3 regions of the Streptomyces sp. NPDC046915 genome follow, and region 1 is predicted to be linked to each of the others. Evidence: riboswitches for the same ligand, from Rfam matches in the RefSeq annotation. Region 1 holds a riboswitch; each other region holds the start of a gene.

Region 1 (7,850 bases):
CGGAGACGTCCGCCCTGTTGCCGGACGACACGAAGGTGGAGACGCCCGTGACGCCGGTGACCCCTCCCCCGCGCCGGTGCAGCCGGGACAGCAGCGCGATGCCGATGGCGCCGGACTGGGCGAACAGCCCGATGCGGCCGGGGCGGGGCATCTCGGGTGCCAGGGAGGCGTTGAGCCGCACCTCCTCGGAGGTGTTGATGACCCCGAAGGCGTTCGGCCCGATGATCCGCATGCCGTACGTGCGCGCCTGCCGGACGAGTGCGCGCTGTCGCTCGCGCCCGTCGGGCCCGGCCTCCGCGTACCCGGCGGCGAGCACGACGAGCCCCTGTACGCCGTGCTCACCGCACTCGGCGACCACTTCGGGCACGTGCTCGGCGGGCACGGCCACGACGGCCAGGTCCACGGGGTCGTCGATCTCCCGCACCGAGCGGTGCGCGGGCACCCCGCCGGCCTCCTTCAGGTCCTCGGGGTAGGCCTTGTTGACGGCGTACAGGCGTCCGGTGAAGCCGGCGTCCCTGAGGTTGCCGAGGACGCCGCGCCCCACGCCCCCGGGCGCGCGGCCCACGCCGACGACGGCGACCGACCGCGGCACCAGCAGCCGCCGCACCGACCGCGCCTCGGCGCGCTGTTCCCGCGCGCGCTGGACGGCGAGCGAGCGGTCGGTGGGTTCGAGGTCGAACTCCAGGCGTACGACGCCGTCCTCGAAGCTGCGCTTCTGGGTGTACCCGGCGTCCGTGAACACCTTGATCATCTTGGTGTTGGCGGGGAGGACCTCGGCGGCGAAGCGGCGGATGCCCCGCTCGCGCGCGACGGCCGCGACGTGTTCGAGGAGAGCGGAGGCGACCCCACGGCCCTGGTGGGCGTCCTGCACCAGGAAGGCGACCTCGGCCTCGTCGGAGGGTGCGGAGGCGGGCATGCCGTCGGCGCCGATGCGGTCATAGCGTACGGTGGCGATGAACTCGCCGCCGACCGTGGCCGCGAGTCCCACCCGGTCCACAAAGTCGTGGTGCGTGAAGCGGTGGACGTCCTTGGCCGACAGCCGCGGGTAGGGCGCGAAGAAGCGGTAGTACTTCGACTCGTCCGAGACCTGTTCGTAGAAGCTGACCAGCCGGTCGGCGTCATCAACGGTGATGGGCCGGATGCGCGCGGTTCCGCCGTCGCGCAGCACCACGTCCGCCTCCCAGTGGGCGGGGTACTCGTGCCGGTCCTGCCGGTCCGCCGGGGTCTGCATGGGCCCCAGAGTACGGCTCGCGTCCGACAACGGCGCGAGGCAGTCTGTGGAGGACGACATCGGATCGAGGCCGCGATCCGAGGACACACCCGGACGGGACGAAGGACCGTCCGGGCATGCTTCACGATATGGGAAACTGGTCTAGACAACCCTGAGAACCGAAGGGCAGCAACACATGGCTGAGCGCCGCGTCAACGTCGGCTGGGCCGAGGGCCTCCACGCCCGCCCCGCATCCATCTTCGTCCGAGCCGCCACGGCCGCAGGCGTGCCTGTGACGATCGCCAAGACCGGCGGCACTCCGGTCAACGCGGCCTCCATGCTGGCCGTCCTCGGCCTCGGCGCCCAGGGCGGCGAGGAGATCGTCCTCGCCTCCGACGCCGAGGGTGCGGACGCCGCCCTGGACCGGCTGGCGAAGCTGGTCTCCGAGGGACTCGAGGAACTGCCCGAGACCGTCTGAGCGCACACCGCACAGAACTGCGGAGCCGCGTCGGCCCATTCGGGCGGCGCGGCTCCGCCGTGTTTACCGGGAATTCCGGGAGCGCCATGAATTCAGGCAGCGGAAAATACCCCCGCCGAATTACTCTTCTTTGTATACGGCGCCCGTGTTAATGCCGCAGGCTCGGCATGTTTACGGCTTGTTGCGAAGTCCTCACACGTTCCGGGCGGTCGGTGCCGCCGGTGAGACGCAGCCGGTGCGCGGCCGTCGCGCGCTCCGTGTGCAGCGCCGTGATCGCCCTGGCGCGCTCGCCGTCGCCGCGCGCCACCGCGTCCACGATGGCGCCGTGCTCGGTCCAGGACTCCACCGGGTCGGCGGGCCCGTCCACCGCGTACATCCAGGCGATCTTGTGCCGCAGCTGGGTCAGTACGGAGGTCAGGGCGTGGCTGCCGGAGGCCTGGGCGAGCGTCTCGTGGAACCAGCCGTCCAGGGAGCGCAGGTCGTCGCTGTTGCCCCGGCGGGCCCGCTCCTGGCCCAGCCGCACCAGGCCGCGCAGCACCTTGAGATGGGCCTCGGTGCGCCGCTGGGCGGCCCGGGCGGCGCCGAGGGGCTCCATCAGGATGCGCATCTCCAGCAGGTCGGCGGCCTCCTGCTCGGTCGGCTCGGCGACGCACGCGCCCGCGTGCCGCCGGGTCACCACGAAACCCTCGGCCTCCAGGGTGCGCAGGGCCTCGCGGACGGGGACGCGCGAGACGCCGTAGCGGCGGGCGAGGAGTTCCTCCGTGAGGCGGCCGCCGCGCTCGTGGACGCCGGCCACGATGTCGTCCCGGATCGCGGTGCATACCGAGTGCGCCGGAATACGCATGACCGACCTCCGCTTTAATCCCCGTGAAACGTCGCCGATGGAGGCGCGTTCCGTGACTCTATTGCAATCAGCGGGAATTTCCGACGGCGGGTCGGAATCCATGGATATTTTTTGGACAGCGGGGAGTGGCGGGGCGTACGAAACCACGAAAGCCCCGGCTCGTGGCCGGGGCTTCGGGAGGGGGGTGGGTCTTCTGGCGGGGGGCCTTCGTCAGACGTTCACGCCGTGCTTGCGGAGATAGGCGACGGGGTCGACGTCGGAGCCGTACTCGGGGCCGGTGCGGGCCTCGAAGTGGAGGTGCGGCCCGGTGGTGTTGCCGGTCGAGCCGGACAGGCCGATCTGCTGGCCCGGGACGACCTTCTGCCCCACCGAGACGCCGATGGACGACAGATGGCCGTACTGGGTGTACATGCCGTCGGCCATCTTGATCACGATCTGGTTGCCGTACGCCCCGCCCCAGCCGGTGGACACCACGGTGCCGGAGCCGACCGCGTGGACCGCGGTGCCGCTCGCGGCGTGGAAGTCGATGCCGGTGTGCGAGCCGGAGGACCACAGGGAGCTGCTGGCCTGGTAGCCGGTGGAGACGTAGGACCCGGTGACCGGCGCCACGAAGGTGTTGAGCCGCTTGCGCTCGGCCTCACGGGCCGCCCGCGCCTTGGCCTCGCGCGCCTTCTCCGCCTGCGCGCGGGCCTGCTCGGCGGCCTTCTTCCGCGCCGCTTCCTCGGCCGCCTTCAGGTCGGCGGCCTCCTGCTGGGCGGCGGCCTGGGCGTCGATGTGCTCGGGCACCGATTCGCTGATGGCGATGACCGGGGTGAGGGCGGTCTGCTCGGGTGCGGGCGCGGGCTCCGCGGCGAGTGCCGGGGCGGCCAGGCTGCCGACGGCGCCGGTGGTGGCGAGGGCCGCGACGCCCGCCGCGCGGACGGTGGTGCGGTGCATCCGGCTGGGACGGCGGTGCTTCCCGGTGGCGCGGGTGAACGCCATGAAGTGGCTGGTCCTTTCCTTCCTTCTCGCCTACCGGGTTAGCTGACGGGTTCGGAGCAGGAAGGTCTCCTACGGACCCCCTCGCGGTGCGCGCGGGCGTCCGATTCACCCCAGGGACGATGGGTCCCCGGCTCCCCTGGCTCGCGCCGTACGGGGACTCGGCGATCGCTGTCCGGTGCCGCGGGTGCGGCGCACTGCCTGACGAACAGCCTCGATGACGCTAAGGGCCGCGACTTTCAATCCTCAAACGCAACAGGGTTTTTGTAGTGCACGCCACAGGTCAGACAGGCAACCTCCGCCCCAATTCGGACATCTGGCCAGGGGCATGGGGAACGGACCCGGGACAAGCGTGGGGCCCTGGTGATCCATCGTCACCTGGGCCCCACGCGCGCGTGCCGCTGTCGCCCGGCTACTCGGCCGGCACGACGGAGACCTCGCCGATGCCGAGGGCCTCGACCGGCTCCTTGATCTGCGCCGCGTCCCCGACCAGGATCGTCACCAGACGGTCCACCGGGAAGGCGTTGACGACCGCCGCGGTGGCCTCCACCGTGCCGCTCGCGGCGAGCTGCCGGTACAGCGTCGCCTGGAAGTCGTCGGGCAGGTACTGCTCCACCTGGTCGGCCAGCGTGCTCGCCACGGCCGCCGCCGTCTCGTACTTCAGCGGCGCCACCCCGACGAGGTTCTGCACGGCCACGTCGCGCTCGGCGTCGGTGAGCCCCTCCGCGGCGAGCGTGCGCAGCACCGTCCACAGGTCCTGGAGGGCGGGACCGGTGTTCGGGGTGTCCACGGAGCCGCTGATGGCCAGCATCGAGGCGCCGTTGCCCTCGGGGCCGGACCTGAGGACCTGCCCGAACGCGCGGACGCCGTAGGTGTAGCCCTTCTCCTCGCGCAGGACGCGGTCCAGGCGGGAGGTGAGGGTGCCGCCGAGGCAGTAGGTGCCGAGGACCTGGGCGGGCCACACACGGTCGTGCCGGTCGGCGCCGACGCGGCCGATGAGCAGCTGGGTCTGGACGGCGCCGGGACGGTCGACGATGACGACGCGTCCGGTGTCGTCGGCGGTCACCGGCGGCACCGGGCGCGGCTGGGCCGCGGAGCCGCTCCACGCGCCCAGGGTCTCTCCGAGCAGCTCGTCGAGGTCGATGCCGGTGAGGTCGCCGACCACGACGGCGGTGGCGGTGGCGGGCCGCACGTACCGCTCGTAGAAGGCGCGAACGGCCGCCGAGTCGATCTTGGCGACGGTGTCCTCGGTGCCCTGGCGGGGCCGGGACATGCGGGCGGTCGCCGGGAAGAGCTGCCTGGACAGCTCCTTGGCGGCGCGGCGGGAGGGGTTGGCCAGCTCGTGCGGGATCTCGTCGAGACGGTTGCGCACCAGCCGCTCGACCTCGCTGTCGGCGAACGCGGGCGCTCTGAGGGCGTCGGCCAGCAGCCCGAGCCCCTTGGCGAGACGGGAGGCCGGGACCTCCAGGCTGAGGCGGACGCCGGGGTGGTCGGCGTGCATGTCCAGCGTGGCGCCCGCACGCTCCAGCTCGGCGGCGAACTCCTCGGCCGAGTGCTTGTCGGTGCCCTCGGAGAAGGCCCGCGCCATGATCGTGGCGACGCCGTCCAGGCCGGCCGGCTCGGCGTCCAGGGGCGCGTCCAGCAGCACCTCGACGGCGACGACCTGCTGGCCGGGGCGGTGGCAGCTCAGGACGGTCAGGCCGTTGTCGAGCGCGCCGCGCTCGGGGGCCGGGAACGCCCACGGCCTGGCCTCGCCCGCCTGAGGCTGCGGGTGGAACTCCATCGCGGCGAGCTCGCTCACTTGGCCGCCTCCTCGTTCTCGTTGTGGTCGGCGCGCGTCTCCACGGTGGCCTCGGCCTCCGGGTCCTCGGGAACGTCCACGTCCTCGGTCTGCTCGGCGGCCTCCGCGGAGACCGGCTCGTAGACGAGCACCGCGCGGTTGTCGGGGCGCAGCTGGGACTTGGCGACCTCCTGGACCTCCTCGGGGGTCACCTCCAGTACGCGCTGGACGGCGGTGAGGGCGAGCTGCGGATCGCCGAACAGGACCGCGTACCGGCACAGTTCGTCGGCGCGGCCCGCGACCGTGCCGAGCCGGTCCAGCCACTCGCGCTCCAACTGGGCCTGGGCGCGCTCCATCTCCTCGGGCGTGGGCCCCTCCTCGGCGAACCGGGCGAGCTCCTCGTCGATCGCGCTCTCGATGACCGGCACCTCGACGTCGCCGGAGGTCTTCACGTCCAGCCAGCCCAGGGAGGGCGCCCCGGCCAGCCGCAGCAGGCCGAACCCGGCCGTGACCGCCGTGCGGTCCCGCCTGACCAGCCGGTTGTAGAGGCGGGAGGACTCGCCGCCGCCGAGGACGGTGAGCGCCAGGTCGGCCGCGTCCGCCGCGCGCGTGCCGTCCTGCGGGAGCCGGTAGGCGGCCATCAGGGCGCGCGCCGGGACCTCCTCCACGACGACCTCGCGCAGCTGCTCGCCGATGGTCCGGGGCAGCGAGCCGTCGCGCGGCTCGGGCTTGCCGTCGTGGCCGGGGATCGAGCCGAAGTACTTCTCGATCCAGGCGAGGGTCTGCCGGGGGTCGATGTCGCCGACGACGGAGAGGACGGCGTTGTTCGGCGCGTAGTAGGTGCGGAAGAACGCGCGCGCGTCCTCCAGCGTCGCCGCGTCCAGGTCCGCCATGGAGCCGATCGGCGTGTGGTGGTAGGGGTGGCCGTCCGGGTAGGCCAGGGCGGTCAGCTTCTCGAAGGCGGTGCCGTACGGGACGTTGTCGTAGCGCTGCCGGCGCTCGTTCTTGACGACGTCCCGCTGGTTCTCCATGGACTCGTCGTCGAGGGCGGTCAGCAGCGAGCCCATGCGGTCGGCCTCGAGCCAGAGGGCGAGCTCCAGCTGGTGGGCGGGCATGGTCTCGAAGTAGTTGGTGCGCTCGAAGCTGGTGGTGCCGTTGAGCGAGCCGCCGGCGCCCTGCACCAGTTCGAAGTGGCCGTTGCCCTTCACCTGCCCGGAGCCCTGGAACATCAGGTGCTCGAAGAGGTGAGCCAGACCGGTGCGTCCCTTGACTTCGTGGCGGGAGCCTACGTCGTACCAGAGGCAGACCGCCGCGACGGGGGTCAGGTGGTCCTCCGAGAGCACCACGCGCAGACCGTTGGCCAGCCGGTGTTCGGTCGCTGTCAGGCCCCCGGAGCCTGCCTCGGCCGTGGTCGTGTGACCCATGGGCATGTACGTCCCTTCGATCGCGGAAGCGGTCGTGAAACCGCGGTCTTCCTGCCGGTCCTGCCACTGTATGCAAGCGTGCGCATCCCGGGCGAAGTTCCCGCGGGACGTACGCCCACAGCGGATCGCGTAGCCTGCGGACAGCCCTGCAGCGGGTGGGGCCCGTCCGACACGTCCGCGTCGTCCGCGAGGAGTCCCGCGGGCGCCCGTGCCGGGGCCTGGCCCGCGCTGTCAGTGCCGCGGTCCACAATGGTCCGCGTCAGATCCCGTCAATCGCTTCAGCAAGAGCGAGCCGAAGGGGCAAGAGCGACCCGTAGGCGCGCGACCAGAAAAGAGGAGCCGGCAGCGATGGCCCGCCGCAGCACGAAGACCCCGCCGCCCGACGACTCGTTCGAGGAGAGGATCCTCGACATCGACGTCGTGGACGAGATGCGTGGCTCCTACCTCGAGTACGCGTACTCGGTCATCTACTCGCGCGCCCTGCCGGACGCCCGCGACGGCCTCAAGCCCGTGCACCGCCGCATCGTCTACCAGATGAACGAGATGGGCCTGCGCCCGGAGCGGGGCTATGTGAAGTGCGCCCGCGTCGTCGGCGACGTCATGGGCAAGCTGCACCCGCACGGCGACGCGTCGATCTACGACGCGCTGGTGCGCATGGCACAGCCCTTCTCGATGCGCGTGCCCCTGGTGGACGGCCACGGCAACTTCGGCTCGCTGGGCAACGACGACCCGCCGGCGGCCATGCGGTACACCGAGTGCCGGATGGCCGAGGCGACGAGCCTGATGACCGAGTCGATCGACGAGGACACGGTCGACTTCGTCCCCAACTACGACGGCCAGGAGCGGGAGCCGCTCGCCCTGCCCGCCGCCTTCCCGAACCTGCTGGTCAACGGCGCTTCCGGGATCGCCGTCGGCATGGCCACCAACATGCCGCCGCACAACCTGCGCGAGGTCGTCGCGGCCGCCCGCCACCTGATCAGGCACCCGAACGCCGACCTCGACGCCCTGATGCGGCTCGTCCCGGGCCCCGACCTGCCCACCGGCGGCCGGATCGTCGGCCTCGCCGGCATCCGGGACGCCTACGAGACGGGCCGCGGCACCTTCAAGATCCGCGCCACGGTGGCGGTGGAGACCGT
Region 2 (7,850 bases), on a different contig from region 1:
GGGTCACGGCGTAGGTCAGCCGGCTCCGGGTGATCTTCGACCTCTCCGCGAGGTCGGTCATGCGCAGACTGTGTTCCGGCGCCTCGGAGAGGTTGGCCAGGATGGAGTAGTACAGGTGCGGCATGCCGGTGTCCTGCTGGAGCTGCCGGTCGATCGCGTCCTCCAGGAGCAGGCTGCCGGCGATGTACGCGCGCCAGGCGCGCTGTTCCTCGGGGGTGAGCCAGCGGGTCGTCATGCCACCAGTGTAGGTTTGTTTCAAACTTGAACCAAGACCCCGGGTCCGCCGAGTCCGGCCCTGCCCCGCCTCCCGAAGAGAGCGCGTCGATGCCCCGTCCGTACGTCCTGCTGTCCGCCGCCGTCTCCCTCGACGGCTACCTCGACGACACCGGCCCCGACCGGCTGCTGCTGTCCGGCCCGGCCGACTTCGACCGGGTCGACGAGGTACGGGCGTCCGTCGACGCGATCCTGGTCGGCGCCGGCACCATCCGCGCCGACAACCCGAGGCTGCTGGTCAACTCGGCCGAGCGACGGGCGGCCCGGCTCGCCGCCGGACGGGCGGAGTACCCCCTCAAGGTCACCGTCAGCGGCTCCGGCGACCTGGACCCGGACGCGAACTTCTGGCACACCGGTGGCGAGAAGGTCCTCTACACGACCGACCAGGGCGCCGAGCGGGCCCGCACCCTGGGCATCGCGGCCGACGTCGTCCCGCTGGGCGCGGATCTGGACTGGCCCGCACTGCTCGAACACTTGTACGCAGTGCGCGGGGTGCGCCGCCTGATGGTCGAGGGCGGCGGCATCATCCACACCCAGCTGCTGCGGCAGGGCCTCGCCGACGAGCTCCAGCTCGTCCTGGCCCCCCTCCTCGTCGGCGACCCGGACGCCCCCCGACTCTTCGGGCCCGGGGGCTACCAGGCCGGGCGGCTGCGGCTGCTGGAGACGCGCCGTATCGAGGACGTCGTCCTGATGCGCTACGAGCCGACCGCGCCCGGCACCGGCCCGGCGGCCCTCGCGGCCGACCGCCACTGGCTGCGGATCGCCTGCGAGCTGGCCGCGCTGTGCCCGCCCTCGGAGACGGCGTTCAGCGTCGGAGCGGTGGTGGTGGCCACCGACGGTACGGAACTCGCGCGCGGCCACTCACGCGAGGGGGACGATCCCGTGGTCCACGCGGAGGAGGCGGCGCTGGCCAAGATCCGGCCCGACGACCCGCGGCTGGCCGGCGCCACGGTGTACAGCAGCCTCGAACCCTGCGCCCGGCGGGCCTCCCGGCCGGCGCCGTGCGCCCGGCTGATCCTCGACGCGGGGGTACGCCGGGTGGTCACAGCCTGGCGGGAGCCGGACACGTTCGTCACCGACGCAGACGGGAGCGGGCTGCTGGCGGCCGCGGGTGTGGACGTGGTCGTCCTGCCCGAGTACGAGGAGGCCGCGAAGGCGCCGAACCGGCACCTGCCGGGCTGATCGAAAAGGAGTGTGCGAGTGGTCCCGCGGATGACGTACACTGGTGACACAACGACGCGGGGTGGAGCAGCTCGGTAGCTCGCTGGGCTCATAACCCAGAGGTCGCAGGTTCAAATCCTGTCCCCGCTACTGAAGGCTCAGGGCCGGAATCCAGTACACGGATTCCGGCCCTGAGTGTTTTCCCGGTCCTGAGCGCTTCCTGATCCCGATATCACGCACAGTCATGCACCGGGCGCCCTCCGCTTTGCATATGGGTAACCATCAAAACGTCTGTGACTGCTGAGGTGCCCCGCGCCCGGCTCAACTCGCCCGTTTTTCACCGGTCATCGCCCATAAGTTCTCCTGTGAAAACCATAATGATCAAGCCGAACGGCTTGGAAACTGACAGGTAGGTCTATTAACGTTCGATAACGCAGCGCGGTCGTCCCAGCCGTCACCCGCGACGGCTCCGTGCGCACATGCCGAATCCCGAAAGGGAACCGGGGAACCACCACCTTGGGGTGAATCACGCGAACACCGCCGTGAACTGCTTGAGTTCACGACTGGTATACGCGCGTAGGAGACCTTCCTGCTCCGAACCCGTCAGCTAACCCGGTAGGCGTTACGGAAGGAAGGAGCACGCCCGCGTGGCGTCCAACCCGCCTGCCCCCACAGCCCCGTTCGTGCCGAGCCAGCGCACCGAGACCTTCGGCTACGGCGAGTACCGCACCGACGAGGGCCCCTGGGAGGAGTGGAATCCCACCGAGGACTCCCTCGCCCCGGTACGCGGCCGGCACCGCGTCAGCAAGCAGCGCGGCGGCGGGCTCGCCCGCAGCTCCACCGTTCTGGGCGTCGGCGTGATAGCCGCCGTCGGCGCGGGCGGCATGGCCAGCGCCAACACCGGCAAGCCGCCGGTCCACATCTCCATGCCCGACCTGCCCTCCGTCGGCTCCCTGCTGGGCGACGACGCCGACGGCGCCAAGGCCACCGAGGCCAGCCTGGCCCACGTCGGCGTGGCAACCGCCGACAGCGACCAGGGCGGCACCGACGCCGGCGAGGCCCTGCGCAACCGGATCATGGCGCAGGCCGAGCAGCAGAAGAGCCAGGTCGACGGCAAGGCGACCGCCGCCGCCGTGGCCGCCGCGGAGAAGCAGTCCACCGCCGCGGCCGCCAAGGCGGAGAAGGAAGCCGCCACCGAGGCCGCCGCCGCCAAGGACAAGGCCGAGGCCGTCGCCAAGAAGCAGGCTGAGGCCGACCGCCTCGCCGCCCTGGCCAAGCAGTACACGCTGCCGACCTCCTCGTACACGATCACCGGCACCTTCGGGCAGCCCGGTGCCATGTGGTCCTCCGGCTACCACACCGGCCTGGACTTCGCGGCGCCGACCGGCACGCTCATCAAGGCCATCCACAGCGGCACGATCACCGAGGCGGGCTGGGCCGGCGCCTACGGCTACCGCACCATCCTCACCCTCGACGACGGCACCGAGCTGTGGTTCTGCCACCAGTCCTCGATCAACGTGAAGGTCGGCCAGAAGGTCAGCACCGGTGAGGTCATCGGCCGCGTCGGCGCCACCGGCAACGTCACCGGCCCGCACGTGCACCTCGAGGTCCACCCCGGCGGCCAGGCCACCGGCATCGACCCGATGGCATGGCTGCACAGCAAGGGCCTCACCCCCTGACGCGCCTCTCCGTTCCCCGGCAGCCCTGACGACACCCCCCCGACGTCAGGGCTGCCGGTCCGTCGCGGAATGCGCACCGCCGCCGCGGTGGTTGGATCAAGACATGGCTTCTCTTCGTAAACTCGGCAATTCCGATCTCGAGGTCTTCCCGCTCGCCCTCGGCGGCAACGTCTTCGGCTGGACCGCCGACGAGGCGCAGTCCTTCGCCGTCCTGGACGCCTACACGGCCGCCGGCGGCAACTTCGTCGACACCGCCGACTCCTACTCGGCGTGGGTCGAGGGCAACGAGGGCGGCGAATCGGAGACCGTCATCGGCAACTGGCTGAAGTCCCGTGGCAACCGCTCCGACGTCGTCATCGCGACCAAGGTCAGCCAGCACCCGAAGTACCAGGGCCTGACCGCCGGCAACATCAAAGCCGCGGCCGACGCCTCCCTGCGCCGCCTCGGCACCGACCACATCGACCTGTACTACACCCACTTCGACAAGACCGAGGTCCCGGTCGAGGAGATCATCGGGGCGCTCGACGAGCTCGTCCGGTCGGGCAAGGTGCGCTACATCGCCGCCTCCAACATCACGGCCGAGCGCCTCCAGGCGTCCCTCGACTTCTCCGAGCGCGAGGGCCTCGCCCGGTACGTGGCACTTCAGCCGCACTACAACCTCGTCTCGCGCGACACCTACGAGGGGCCGCTGCGGGACGTGACCGCCCGCGCCGGCCTCGCGGTCGTGCCGTACTACTCACTCGCCTCGGGCTTCCTCACGGGCAAGTACCGGTCCGGTACGACCGTGGACAGCGCGCGGGCCGGCGGTGCGGCGAAGCACCTCCGGACCGAGCGGGGGCAGAAGGTCCTGACGGCCCTGGACGAGATCGCCGCCGCGCACGACACCGCCGTGGCCTCCGTGGCCCTCGCCTGGCTCGCCGCCCGGCCGACGGTGGCGGCCCCCCTCGCCTCGGCCCGCACGGTGGACCAGCTGCCGGCGCTGCTCGGGGCGGCCGAGCTGGAACTCACCGGGGACGAGCTGGCGAGGCTCACCGAGGCGTCGGCGTAACCCGTCCCGCCTTCCCGCCAGTGCCGGGGCACTAGGTCCGGTACGGGTTGTGGGCGGTGTACGGCACCGCCGGATACCCGTAGCCGGGCCCGGGTCCGGGGCCGTGCACATAGCCGTACGCGCCCTGCACCCCGTACACCGGCCAGGGCGTCGGAACCACCGGAGCCGACGCCCGCGCGGCGTACTCCAGCGCGGGCCGCGCGAGCTGCCGCCTGTTCCACAGCTCGGCCAGCAGCTCCCGCTCCCGGACGACGAAGTCGGCCCCCGCCCGCCCGCGCCGCCCCCGGTGCCGCAGGAACGCCAGCGAGGTCGCGTACGCCTCGTACTGCGCCACCGCCCGCGCGGCCGGCTTGCCCCCGTGATGGCGGGCGTAGTCACGGGCCATCCGCCGGGCCCGCATCGAGCCCAGTGCGAACGGCTCGCCCGGCCCCAGCCACCCGGCGAGCACGTACGCCGGAAGCTCCTCCCGCACGGTCCGCAGCTCCCGCTGGCGCGTCCAGATCACCAGCCAGGTCAGCAGCCCGAACGCGGGCAGCATGAAGGTCCCGTACACGGCGAAGAAGCCGTACTCGCCGAAGGCGGAGGAGCCGTTCCACAGCGCGTGCATGCCCATCGCGAGCAGCAGCCCGCCCAGCGGCACCAGCACGCGCCGCACATGCTGCCGGTCGGCGGACAGGGCGGCGATGCCGAAGCCGATGCCGGTCATGACGGTGAACAGGGGGTGCGCGAACGGGGACATGATGACGCGCACGAAGAAGGTCGCGGCGGTCACGGAGGCGATGCCGCGGTCGCCGGTGATCTGGTCGGTGCCGAACGCGGTACCGAGATAGAGGATGTTCTCGGTGAAGGCGAACCCGGTGGCCGTGACCCCGGCTATCACCACCCCGTCCACGATCCCGGTGAAGTCCCGTCTGCGGAAGAGGAAGACGAGCAGGACGGCGGCGGCCTTGGCGGACTCCTCCACGATCGGCGCTATGACCGTCGCGCCGAGGGTGTCGGCGCTGGACGGGTCGGACGTCGTGGCTATCCACTTGGTGGCGAAGCTGTTGGCGACGATGGCTATCAGCGCCGCCGCGCAGGCGCCCCAGGCGAAGGCGAAGACCGTGTTCCGCCAGGGGCCGGGCTCGACCCGGTCCAGCCACCGGAAGGCGGCTATGAGCAGCGGGACGGGCAGCACGGCCAGCCCCAGCCCGACGAGGAACCCTTCCGTACCGGTCTGCTGCCGTACGAGGGCCAGGATGACGAGCCCGGAGAGCGCGAGCAGCATGATCAGCGCTCCGTACCGCACCCACCTGCGCTGCCACCAGTGCGGGTGCCGGAGCACACCGTCGACGGGACCGGCGGGGTGCGTCGGATACGGCGGAAAGGTGGCCACGGCATTGACCCTAACGTCGCTGCTGCTCCCGATGCTGTACGCGGCGGAACAACAGATCATTCACCACATGTCCCTTCTCCAGGCCCTGTCCCTCGAAACGGGTCAGCGGGCGGAAGTCGGGACGCGGCGCGAAACCGCCGTCGGACCGGGTGTTCTCGAAGTCCGGGTGCGCGGTCAGTACTTCCAGCATCTGCTCGGCGTACGGCTCCCAGTCGGTCGCGCAGTGCACGATCGCCCCGGGCCGCAGCCGGGTCGCGGCCAGGCCGAGGAACTCCGGCTGGATCAGCCGCCGCTTGTGGTGCCGCTTCTTCGGCCAGGGATCCGGGAAGTAGACGCGCAGCCCGTCCAGCGAGTCCGGGGTGAGCATCTCGCGCAGCAGGATGATGGCGTCGCCGTTGCCGACCCGGACGTTGGGCAGCCCGTCGCGGTCCGCGATGCCCAGGAGGTTGCCCTGGCCCGGGGTGTGCACGTCCACCGCGAGGATGTTGGTGCAGGGATCCGCGGCGGCCATCTGCGCGGTGGCCTCTCCCATCCCGAACCCGATCTCGAGCACGACCGGGTTGTCGTTCCCGAACAGCTCGGCGAGATCGATGTCCCGCCGCCCGTCGATGTCCAGCCCCCACTTGGGCCACAACCGCTGCAACGCGTCCGCCTGCCCCGCCGTCACCCGGCTCCGCCGCGGCTGGAAACTCCGGATCCGCCGCTCGAAGTGCGACCCCGCGGGATCCGCCTTCGGGCCGTCCGGGAACCGCGGCTCCCCCTTGGCCCGGCTGTGCCGGATGGACACACCGGGGGCGGGACGCGGGGGGCCGGGGGTTTCAGGGGCGTTCAACGAGTCAGACACAGTGAGTCGATTTTACGCGGGGCCGCCCGGACGTCGGACCGAACGGGACGGGGATCACCTCTGCTCCTCCAGCACGGCCAACGCCCGCCGCGCCACCTCCCGCCCGATCGGCAGCGAGGCGGTGGCCGCCGGAGACGGCGCGTTCAGCACATGCACCGCCCGGGGCCCCTCGCGGATCAGGAAGTCGTCCACCAGCGTGCCGTCCCGCAGCACCGCCTGCGCCCGCACCCCGGCGGGGGCCCGTACAAGATCGGCCTCTTCCACCGCGGGCAGCAGCCTGCGTACGGCCTCCGTGAAGGCGGCCTTCGACACCGACCGCCGGAATTCCCCGAGCCCGTACCGCCAGTGCCGCCGGGCGATGGACCACGACCCCGGCCAGGCCAGCGTCCCCGCCGCCTCCCGCGGCCGTACGACCCCCCAGCCGTACCCCTCGCGGGCCAGCGCCGGCACCGCGTTCGGCCCGATGTGCACGCCACCGTCGATCCCGCGCGTGAGATGCACCCCGAGGAACGGGAACGCCGGATCCGGCACCGGGTACACCAGCCCGCGCACCAGTCCCGGACGCGCCAGCTCGTAGTACTCACCCCGGAACGGCACGATCCGCACCCCGGGCTCGTCCCCGGTCAGCCGGGCCACCTCGTCGCAGTACAGCCCGGCGCAGTTCACCAGCACCCGCCCGCGCACGACGTCCCCGCCCGCGGTTCGTACGGCCACCCCGAGCTCCGGCCGCCGGTCGATCCGCTCGACCCGCGCGCCGTACCGGATCTCCGCCCCGGACGCCTCGGCCAGCTGCCGCGCGACGCCGACGAAGTCGCACACGCCCGTCGTCCCGACGTGTATCGCCGCGAGCCCCTGCACCTCCGGCTCGTACTCCGCGATCTGTGCCGCTCCGAGCTCCCGTACCGGTATCCCGTTCTCCCGGCCGCGCTGCACGAGCGCGTGCAGCCGCGGCAGCTCCTCCCGCTCGGTGGCGACGATCAGCTTGCCGGTGACGGCGTGCGCGACGCCGTACTCCGCGCAGAACTTCACCATCTCGGCCGCGCCCCGCACCCCGTACCGCGCCTTCAGGGAGCCGGGCCGGTAGTAGATCCCGCTGTGGATGACCCCGCTGTTGCGCCCCGTCTGGTGCCGGGCCGCTCCCGGCTCCTTCTCCAGCACGGTCACACGGGTGCCGGGCGCCGCGCGCGTGATCGCGTACGCGGTGGACAGCCCGACGATCCCACCACCGATCACGAGCACGTCGCAGTCGTACGCGCTCTCCCGCACCTGCCGCGCCACCTGGCACCACCTCCCGGTTCCGATAGTGCACTGCGCCACTGACAATGCGCTCAAACCCGGGAGACGGGCTCAGGCCGGTGCCATCAGCAGTGGGCGCGCCCGCTCCCGCAATTCCACCACCCGCGGTTCGTCCCCGTACGGCTCCAGCCGGTGCAGGAGATCCTTCACGTACTCGGTGGTGCGCGCCGAGGA
Region 3 (7,850 bases), on a different contig from region 1:
TGGCCTCGGAGGCGGCGTGGGCCACGGCGAGCGAGACGCCGAGGATGGCGTTGGCGCCGAGGGAGCCCTTGTTGTCGGTGGCGTCCAGGTCGAACATCGCCTGGTCGATCAGGCGCTGCTCGGTGGCGTCGTAGCCGACCAGCTCCGGGCCGATCTGCTCGATGACGGCGAGGACGGCCTTCTCGACGCCCTTGCCCAGGTAGCGGTTGGGGTCACCGTCGCGGAGCTCGATGGCCTCGAAGGCGCCCGTGGAGGCGCCGGACGGGACGGCGGCACGACCCGTGCTGCCGTCGTCGAGGCCGACCTCGACCTCGACCGTGGGATTGCCTCGGGAGTCCAGGATTTCCCGGGCTACGACGACGTCGATGGACGGCACGAGCATCTCCTTCTTGGATGTGACGCTGAAAGTGCGGGGCTGTGTGCCTTGCGGCTGGGCCTTGCGACTAGAGCCTAACCGTCCCCGGGCCATCGGCAGCCGACCGACCGCCCCGTGGACACGGCGACGGTACACATTGTTCCCCAACGGAACAAAGGGCGGGAAGAAAAAAGAAACCCCGCTCCGGTGCGTACGGGGGAACACGCACCGGAGCGGGGGACCCCGTGGGGGACGGGGGGGTGACCCTCACGTGGCCTCCATCATGGAGGCCACGGATATGAGGGCGCTGTGGTCGTACTACCAGCCAGGTGTCACTTCAGGTGCAGCTGCTGGCCCGGGTAGATGACGTTGGCGTCGTCGACGATGTCCTTGTTCAGCTGGAACAGCTTCTGCCAGCCGCCGGCGACGTGGTGCTTCTCGGCGATCGAGCTGAGGGTGTCGCCCTTGACGACCTTGTACTCGCCGTCGCCCTTCTTGACCGTCTTGCCGGTCGGGGTGGTGACGGTCTTCTTGGCGGCCGGACGCTCCGAGGAGCGGGTGGCGGCCTGCTGGTCGGCCGAGCGGGTGGTGGTGCCGGCAGAGCTGGAGGAGTTGGAGGAGCTGGAGGAGCCGCTGCTCGAACCGGTGTAGGCGGCGCCGGACAGGCCCTTGCCGCAGACCGGCCAGGCACCCTTGCCCTGCGCGGCGAGGACCTTCTCGGCGACGGCTATCTGCTGGGCCTTGGAGGCCTGGTTGGCCTGGGAGGCGTACTGCGTGCCGCCGTACGCGGCCCAGGTGGAGGCGGAGAACTGGAGACCGCCGTAGTAGCCGTTGCCGGTGTTGATGGACCAGTTGCCGCCGGACTCGCACTGGGCGACCGCGTCCCACTCGGAGGCGGTGGCGGCGGAGGCGTTGCCGGCCGCCATCAGCGGGGCGGCGACGGCGGCGCCGGTGACACCGGCGACAGCGATGGCGCGGACGGCCTTGGACGGACGACGGTGCTTGCCCTTGCCGGAAAACAGCATGGATCGATCCCCTCACCGACGCCTGCGAGGTGAGCTGTCGGGTTCGGGCCGGTTGAGTTGCCCGGCCGCACCTCGCGTGGTTCTCGTGCGAGGCGCGGCTTCACCCCTAGCCGTCCCCGGTGGTCTTTCGACCTCCGGGCCCGGCGCTTACCTTGGGTCCCCCGCTCCTGCCTACGGCGCTTGACGCGACGACTGTTCCCGGGCAGCCGCTGGCAGGATTCGGCGTTGCGGCGGCCGGGGCTCGCGTTGACGAGCGGTCATGACCGTAGACACGCGATCCGCGGAAATTCAAAGACGATCAGGGCTTCTGAGACTCATCCCACACTTTCAGCAAAGCGGACAACAAGCCCAAAACGGGGCGTCAACTCCCGCTACTTTGCACCCGTTTCGGCACTGAGTTCCAGGGTCTGACCGGGGGCGATGTTGTTCGGGTCGCTTCCGATGTCGCCCTTGTTCGCGGCATAGAGCGCCCGCCATCCGCCCTCGAGGCCAAGGGAGTCGGCGATGGAGGCGAGAGTGTCACCGTCGCGGACGGTGTAGCCGCCTGCGGCGTGCCGGCCGGAGGTGGTGGCGGTCTGACCGCTTGTCACGGTTTCGTCCGCATTGTCGCCCCGGTGACGACCACTGCTGGCCACCCCGGTGTCCACAAGGCTCCAAGAACCCCCGGTCTGCCACGAATCGTCCGATTCATCGGCGTCAGGAGACACCGTGGCCGAGCTGCCGCTGCCCTCGGACTTCCCGGAGCCGGAAGATGCCGACTTGTCCGACTTGGCGGAATCATCCGAACCCTTGGAGCCGGCATCGACACCCGGGCTCGGCGAGGACGAGGCGTCCAGCGAGGGGCCGGAATCGGACGACTCCGACGAATCAGACGAAGACTTCGAGGAATCCTCGGACCCCTGGGACCCCTTGGAATCCTTCGAATCGGATGAATCAGATGAATTCGACGAATGGGAGGAATTGTCGGAACCGGATGATCCGGACCCGCCGACGCCCGTGTCGACGTCCACCGAACCGGAGTTCGACGTGAGGCCGGAGAGCAGGGCGCAGGTGGCCCAGGGCTTGGTGCCCTGGTCGGCGAGGATCTTCTCGGCGACCGAGATCTGCTGCGAACGGCTGGCCTGGTCCGGCGTGGAGGCGTAGTCGAGGCCGCCGTACTTGTCCCAGTCGCCCTGGGACATCTGGAGGCCGCCGTAGTAGCCGTTGCCCGAGTCGGCGCTCCACGAGCCGCCGCTCTCGCACTCGGCCACCTTGTCCCACGTGGTCCCGTCGGCCGCGTTGGCCGCGGATGCGCCGAGCAACGGGATGGCGATGGCGGAGCCGGTCACTCCGGCCGCGACGAGGAGGGCCGGAGCCTGACGGGGGCGTCGGTGGCGACCGTTCCCGGAGAGCATGCGGTGACCTTTCCCAAGACAGCAGTACCGGCGCGGCGACTGCGGTGAGGCGCCGCGCTGACGAGTGAACGTATCGGCAGACGATCACTTGTCACAAGTTAATGCCGCGCAGATCACGTGAAGATCACAGAGTTGAACGTCGGTCACTTTTTTGTGAAGGCGCCGTCCGCCCTCCCGCTTACCGGTCGATTACCGGACGGTCGTGAACTCCACGGGCAAGGTACGCAGTCCACGCATGATGAGCCCCCCACGCCACCGCAAATCGGCTGGTTCCACCGCGAGTCGGAGGTCGGGAAGACGGGTGAGGAGGGTGGCGAGCGCGGTCTGGCCCTCCAGCCGGGCGAGCGGGGCGCCGAGGCAGTAGTGGATGCCGTGGCCGTAACCGAGGTGCTGATTGTCACGCCGTGCGAGGTCGAGGACGTCCGGGTCGGCGAACCGCTCGGGGTCCCGGTCCGCGGCGGCGAGTACGACGAGGACGGGGTCGCCGGGTGCGATGTCCTGCCCGCCGACGGTGAGCGGCCGGGTGGCGAACCGCCAGGTGGCGAGCTCCACCGGGCCGTCGTAGCGCAGGAGTTCCTCGACGCCGGTCTCCAGCAGCTGCCGTTCTCCGCGCGCGAGGGACTCCTGAAGCCGCTGCCGCTGCCCGGGGTGGGTGAGGAGGGCGTACGTGCCGTTGCCGATGAGATTGACCGTCGTCTCGAACCCGGCGAACAGGAGGATGAACGCCATGGCGGCGGCCTCGTTCTCGGTGAGGTGCTCGCCGTGGTCGGAGGAGCGGATGAGACCGGAGATGAGGTCCTCGCCGGGCGCCGGTTCGGCCGGGAGCGCCTCGCGTTTCTTGTGGATCAGCTCGGCGAGGTAGCCCCGCATCTTCTTCACCGACCGTGCGACCCCGCCGCGCGGGCCTCCGCCGTGCCGGATCATCATCCCCGCCCAGTCCCGGAAGTCGTCCTGGTCCTCGCGCGGGACGCCGAGCATGTCGCAGATGGCGTAGATGGGGAGCGGGAAGGCGAACTCATGGATGAGATCGGCGGAGCCCTTCGCGGCGAACCCGTCGATGAGATGGTCCGTCAGCTCCTGCACGCGCGAGGCGAACTCGGCGACGCGGCGAGGCGTGAACGCCTTGCTGACGAGTCGGCGCAGCCGGGTGTGGTCCGGCGGGTCGATGTTGAGCAGATGCGTCATCAGCTCGGCCTTGCGCTCCCCCGGGATCCCCGTCTTGCCCTTGGCGTGCGCGGGCTCGTCGTGGTGCGCCGGGTTCTTCGACAGCCGCGGGTCGGCCAGCGCCTGCTTGGCGTCGGCGTACCGGGTGACCAGCCAGGCCTCCACCCCGCTGGGCAACTTCGTCCGCCGCACGGGCGCGTGCTCCCGGAGCCAGGCGTAGGCCGGGTAGGGGTCGCTCGCGAACTCCCAGGTGAAGAGGTCCGGGGCGGGCGCGCCGGGGGCTGCCTGGGGGTGGGGCTGGAGGTGGGGCTGGTTGGTCACCCCTTGACGGTATCCGGGTTTCCGGCGCGTGCCTCGGGGGCTATGGCTGTCCGCCGGACAGGTCCTGCCCCGCCACGCCCTCGGCGGCCCGTATCGCGTCCCGGTAGGCCCGCGCCGCCGCTCTCAGTGCCGCCTCCGGGTCGACGCCGTCCGCCTCGGCCCGGGTCGCGAGGGCCAGGAGGTCGTAGCCGATGCCCTCGCCCTGGGGCAGGGGTACGTCCAGGCCCGCGATGCGTACCCGGGAGGACAGCTTCGCGGCGAGGGCGAGGCCGGGCTGGCCGAGGGGGATGCCCTCGGTCACGGAGGTGCGCTGCTTCTCGACCGCCTTGGTCCGCAGCCAGTGCTCCTTGACCTCCTCGGGGGTCTCGGCCGTCGCGTCGCCGAAGACGTGCGGGTGGCGGTGGATGAGCTTGGCGACGATGCCGCCGGCCACGTCGTCGATGGAGAAGGGTTCGTCGGCGTCCTCCTCGGCTATGCGGGCATGGAAGACGACCTGGAGCAGGACGTCGCCCAGTTCCTCCCGCAGTTCCTCGCGGTCGCCGGCCTCGATCGCCTCGACGAGTTCGTACGCCTCCTCGATGCCGTACTTCGCCAGGCCCTCGTGGGTCTGGCGGGAGGACCAGGGGCACTCGGCGCGGATGCGGTCCATGACCTGGACGAGGTCGAGGAGGCGGGCCCCGGGCAGGTCGTAGGAGGCGGGGAGCAGCTCCAGCTCCGGCATGGAAACCCGGCCGGTGCCGGCGAGTCGGGCCAGGCCGTCCGTGAGGGCCGGCTCGCCCTCGCCCGTCGCCACGACCACGACCGTGTGGCCGCCGGCGCAGGCGTCGACGAGTTCCTGGGCGGTCGGGGCGGCCTCGTCCACGGATATCCCGGCCTCGCGCAGATAGGGCAGCTGCGGATGGGCGCCGTCCGCGCACAGCACGCGGTCGGCGCCGCGCAGCGCCTGCCAGGCGGGCCAGGACAGCAGTCCGGGCGCGACACGGTGGCTGGTGGTGAGCAGGACGATCCGGCCGGGGGCGGCGTCCGGGCCCGGTACCTGCGCGTCTTCGAGGCTGGTGGTGTTCACGCCTCGAACGTAACGCACACCCACCGGCGGCCTCGCGCGTTGTCCACAGGGCGGGGATGACGGTGGGATCGTATGACCGGACTCGGACGGGACTCGGACCAGACCCGGGCTTGGCCCCGGGCTCGGACCCGGGCCTGCACCCGCCCGACCTACGCCGTCTCCTGCGTCCCGCTCCCCGTGACCTCCCGTACCCACGGCGTCTTCGCGTCGACCCGGCTGCTCTTCTGCACGTCCCAGGTGCCGTAGCGCGGGTTCAGGTCGACGTGGAGTTCCTTGGACGCGGTGGACAGGGCCTTCCAGAACGCGGGCTGGGTGGTGTCCGTGCCGAGCTGGGTGGCGAGCTTCTGCGCTTCGAGCTGGAGGCGCAGATTGTCGTCGAGACGTGCGGGCGCGATGCCGTACTTCTGGAGCCAGGTCGTCTCCAGCCCCTTCGCCCCGCCCGCCTGCTGCTCCAGGCCGGTGCGCATCTGCTGGATCTCCTTGCGGCTGACCGTGACGCCCTGGTCCTGCGCGGCGCGGTGCAGCACCCGGTCGAGGACCATGTTGTGCAGGGTGTCGCGGGTGAGGCTGCTGGTGGAGGCCAGGACCTGCTGGTACTGCGCCTCGCCGGGCACCGCGGCCTGCTGCGCCCGGCGCACCTCGTTCACCCGGCTCTCCAGCTGGGCGACGGTGATCCGCTGGCCGCCGACGACGGCCGCCGCGCCGGGGTGCGCATCGTTTCCGCACGCGGTGAGCAGGGGGGCCGCGGCGGCGATCGCGGCGGACAGGACGAGCGCGGTGCGACGGCGGCGGTGCAAGGAAACCTCCAAGGGAGATTGTGCGGCGGTGCACAAAGTCTTGCGGTGATCGATGGTAGGCAGTGGGCAAGCTCTGGCCAACCCATTCGACCAACGATTCGCGCGCGCTTCGGGCACCGCCGCGTGCCCCGGGAGGATGCGGGAGGGCGCGGGAGGGAGCCGGTCAGCCGGTGATGGCCACCGGAGCGTCCCACGCGTCACGGTCGACGGTGATCGTGACGCCGCCGTACGTCTCCTTGCTGTTGACCATGTACTGGTGGGCGCGGCTGTGGTTCGTGAACTGGGTGGAGCCCCACGGCCAGTCCGCGGTCGTGGTGTTCTGCTTGTCCCACAGCGCGTACCAGAGGTTGCCGGGCAGGTCCGTCTTGTCGGCGGCGGTGGCGATGGCCTTGGCGCTGGAGCTGGTGAAGCCGTAGTAACCGGTGCGGTACGTCTTGGCGTGCAGGCCCTTGTCGAAGGCGCGCACATACGTCAGCACCGCGTCGTTGCACGACTTGTTCGTGGTGTCGTACGACTCCATGTCCAGGTAGATCGGGCTGCCCGCCTTCATCCCGAGCGCGGAGGCCTTGGCCACGGCGTCGGAGGCGTCGGAGGCGCCGAGGGAGGCGGCGGTGGAGGTGGTCAGCTTCTCCGGGTTGGAGCCGGACTGACACGGCGGCTGGGCACCGACGTACAGCGGGATGAGCTTCCAGCCGAGACCGCTGACGTACTTGACCCAGGAGGCGGTGAGGTTGGGCTGGCCGCAACCGCGGTTCTTGCCGCCCACGTAGACGGCCGCGGCGCCGTAGAACCCGGTGTGCCAGGCCTTCATCGCGGACTGGGAGGGCGCGGCGCAGGTGTCGAAGGCGCGGCCGGTGTACGTCTTCTGCGCGGGCCAGGTGGTGGCCGCCATGGAGGTCTGCGCGGCGATGCCCGCGCCGGCCACGACGGCGGCACCGGCGACGCCCCACGTGATGTATCTGCGCTTCTTGGACTGCCGATGGCTGGACCTGGACATGGAAGACCCCACCCTTGTAGTGCTGCGTGCCGGGAACTGCGTGGCAAAAACGGACGGCACCTTATCCCGCGCCGCCCCCGTGTTCGGAAAACTCCGCCCCAGGAAGATCACAAAGATCCCTCAGGGAACGGCAAAGACTAACCACGGACCTGCCCCAGCCACTGCAGGGTCCGCCTGATCTCGGCGGCCAGCGGGTGCCCGGGGCCGTGCACGCGCTCCACGTCCAGCACGAGGCGCGCGAGCGTGTCGTGGGCGGCGGGCCGGTCGCCGAGCGCGAGCAGCAGGTGGCCGATGCGGCGGCGGACGTCGTGGGCGAGCTGCGGGTCGCCGGAGACGTACTGGTTCTCGTAGTACGGCAGCAGCGCCCGGTACTCGGCCAGGGCCGCCGCGGGTTCGCCGAGCTGTTCCAGGCACTGGGCGGCGTCGTAGCGGAAGCGCAGGGACTGCGGGTCGGCCTGACCGGCCTCGGTGGCGCGTTCGTCGGCCAGACGGCGCAGTTCGGGCAGCGCCCGCCGGTACTGGCCGTCGTCCATGAGCGTGGCCGCGTACTGCTTGCGCAGGGTGCGGACGACCGGGGAGTGCTCGCCGTGCTGTTCGGCCGCGGCGGGCAGGATCGCGCCGAGGATGTCCACCGCCTGCGTGATGCGGCCCTCGCCGAGCAGACGCTTGACCTCGTCGACGGCCGCGGCGACGTCGGGCTTCTCGGTCACGGACGGGGTGGGCGCGACGGG

The links. Region 1 has a riboswitch for cyclic di-AMP ahead of ABZ915_RS11895 (M23 family metallopeptidase). Riboswitches for the same ligand answer to the same signal wherever they lie in the genome.
Region 2: another riboswitch for cyclic di-AMP. It lies ahead of ABZ915_RS11330 (M23 family metallopeptidase); the one in region 1 lies ahead of ABZ915_RS11895 (M23 family metallopeptidase).
Region 3: another riboswitch for cyclic di-AMP. It lies ahead of ABZ915_RS38780 (transglycosylase family protein); the one in region 1 lies ahead of ABZ915_RS11895 (M23 family metallopeptidase).

What each region holds. Positions count from the first base shown of each region.
Region 1 covers NZ_JBEYXB010000004.1:122,370-130,219, reverse strand. Annotated here, with positions in the region: gene ABZ915_RS11910 (GNAT family N-acetyltransferase) at 1-1,231, opposite strand, end outside; gene ABZ915_RS11905 (HPr family phosphocarrier protein) at 1,407-1,688, shown strand; gene ABZ915_RS11900 (GntR family transcriptional regulator) at 1,837-2,532, opposite strand; gene ABZ915_RS11895 (M23 family metallopeptidase) at 2,743-3,513, opposite strand; cyclic di-AMP (ydaO/yuaA leader) riboswitch at 3,527-3,687, opposite strand; gene ABZ915_RS11890 (pitrilysin family protein) at 3,923-5,311, opposite strand; gene ABZ915_RS11885 (pitrilysin family protein) at 5,308-6,720, opposite strand; gene ABZ915_RS11880 (DNA topoisomerase IV subunit A) at 7,063-7,850, shown strand, end outside.
Region 2 covers NZ_JBEYXB010000003.1:673,268-681,117, forward strand. Annotated here, with positions in the region: gene ABZ915_RS11315 (MarR family transcriptional regulator) at 1-235, opposite strand, end outside; gene ABZ915_RS11320 (dihydrofolate reductase family protein) at 325-1,455, shown strand; tRNA gene ABZ915_RS11325 (tRNA-Met) at 1,511-1,584, shown strand; cyclic di-AMP (ydaO/yuaA leader) riboswitch at 1,905-2,071, shown strand; gene ABZ915_RS11330 (M23 family metallopeptidase) at 2,082-3,113, shown strand; gene ABZ915_RS11335 (aldo/keto reductase) at 3,217-4,161, shown strand; gene ABZ915_RS11340 (PrsW family intramembrane metalloprotease) at 4,193-5,536, opposite strand; gene trmB (tRNA (guanosine(46)-N7)-methyltransferase TrmB) at 5,547-6,380, opposite strand; gene lhgO (L-2-hydroxyglutarate oxidase) at 6,435-7,658, opposite strand; gene ABZ915_RS11355 (MFS transporter) at 7,728-7,850, opposite strand, start outside.
Region 3 covers NZ_JBEYXB010000021.1:92,004-99,853, reverse strand. Annotated here, with positions in the region: gene eno (phosphopyruvate hydratase) at 1-382, opposite strand, end outside; gene ABZ915_RS38780 (transglycosylase family protein) at 688-1,380, opposite strand; cyclic di-AMP (ydaO/yuaA leader) riboswitch at 1,385-1,569, opposite strand; gene ABZ915_RS38775 (transglycosylase family protein) at 1,752-2,774, opposite strand; gene ABZ915_RS38770 (cytochrome P450) at 2,964-4,259, opposite strand; gene ABZ915_RS38765 (nucleoside triphosphate pyrophosphohydrolase) at 4,300-5,325, opposite strand; gene ABZ915_RS38760 (SurA N-terminal domain-containing protein) at 5,475-6,122, opposite strand; gene ABZ915_RS38755 (glycoside hydrolase domain-containing protein) at 6,286-7,119, opposite strand; gene ABZ915_RS38750 (serine/threonine-protein kinase) at 7,257-7,850, opposite strand, start outside.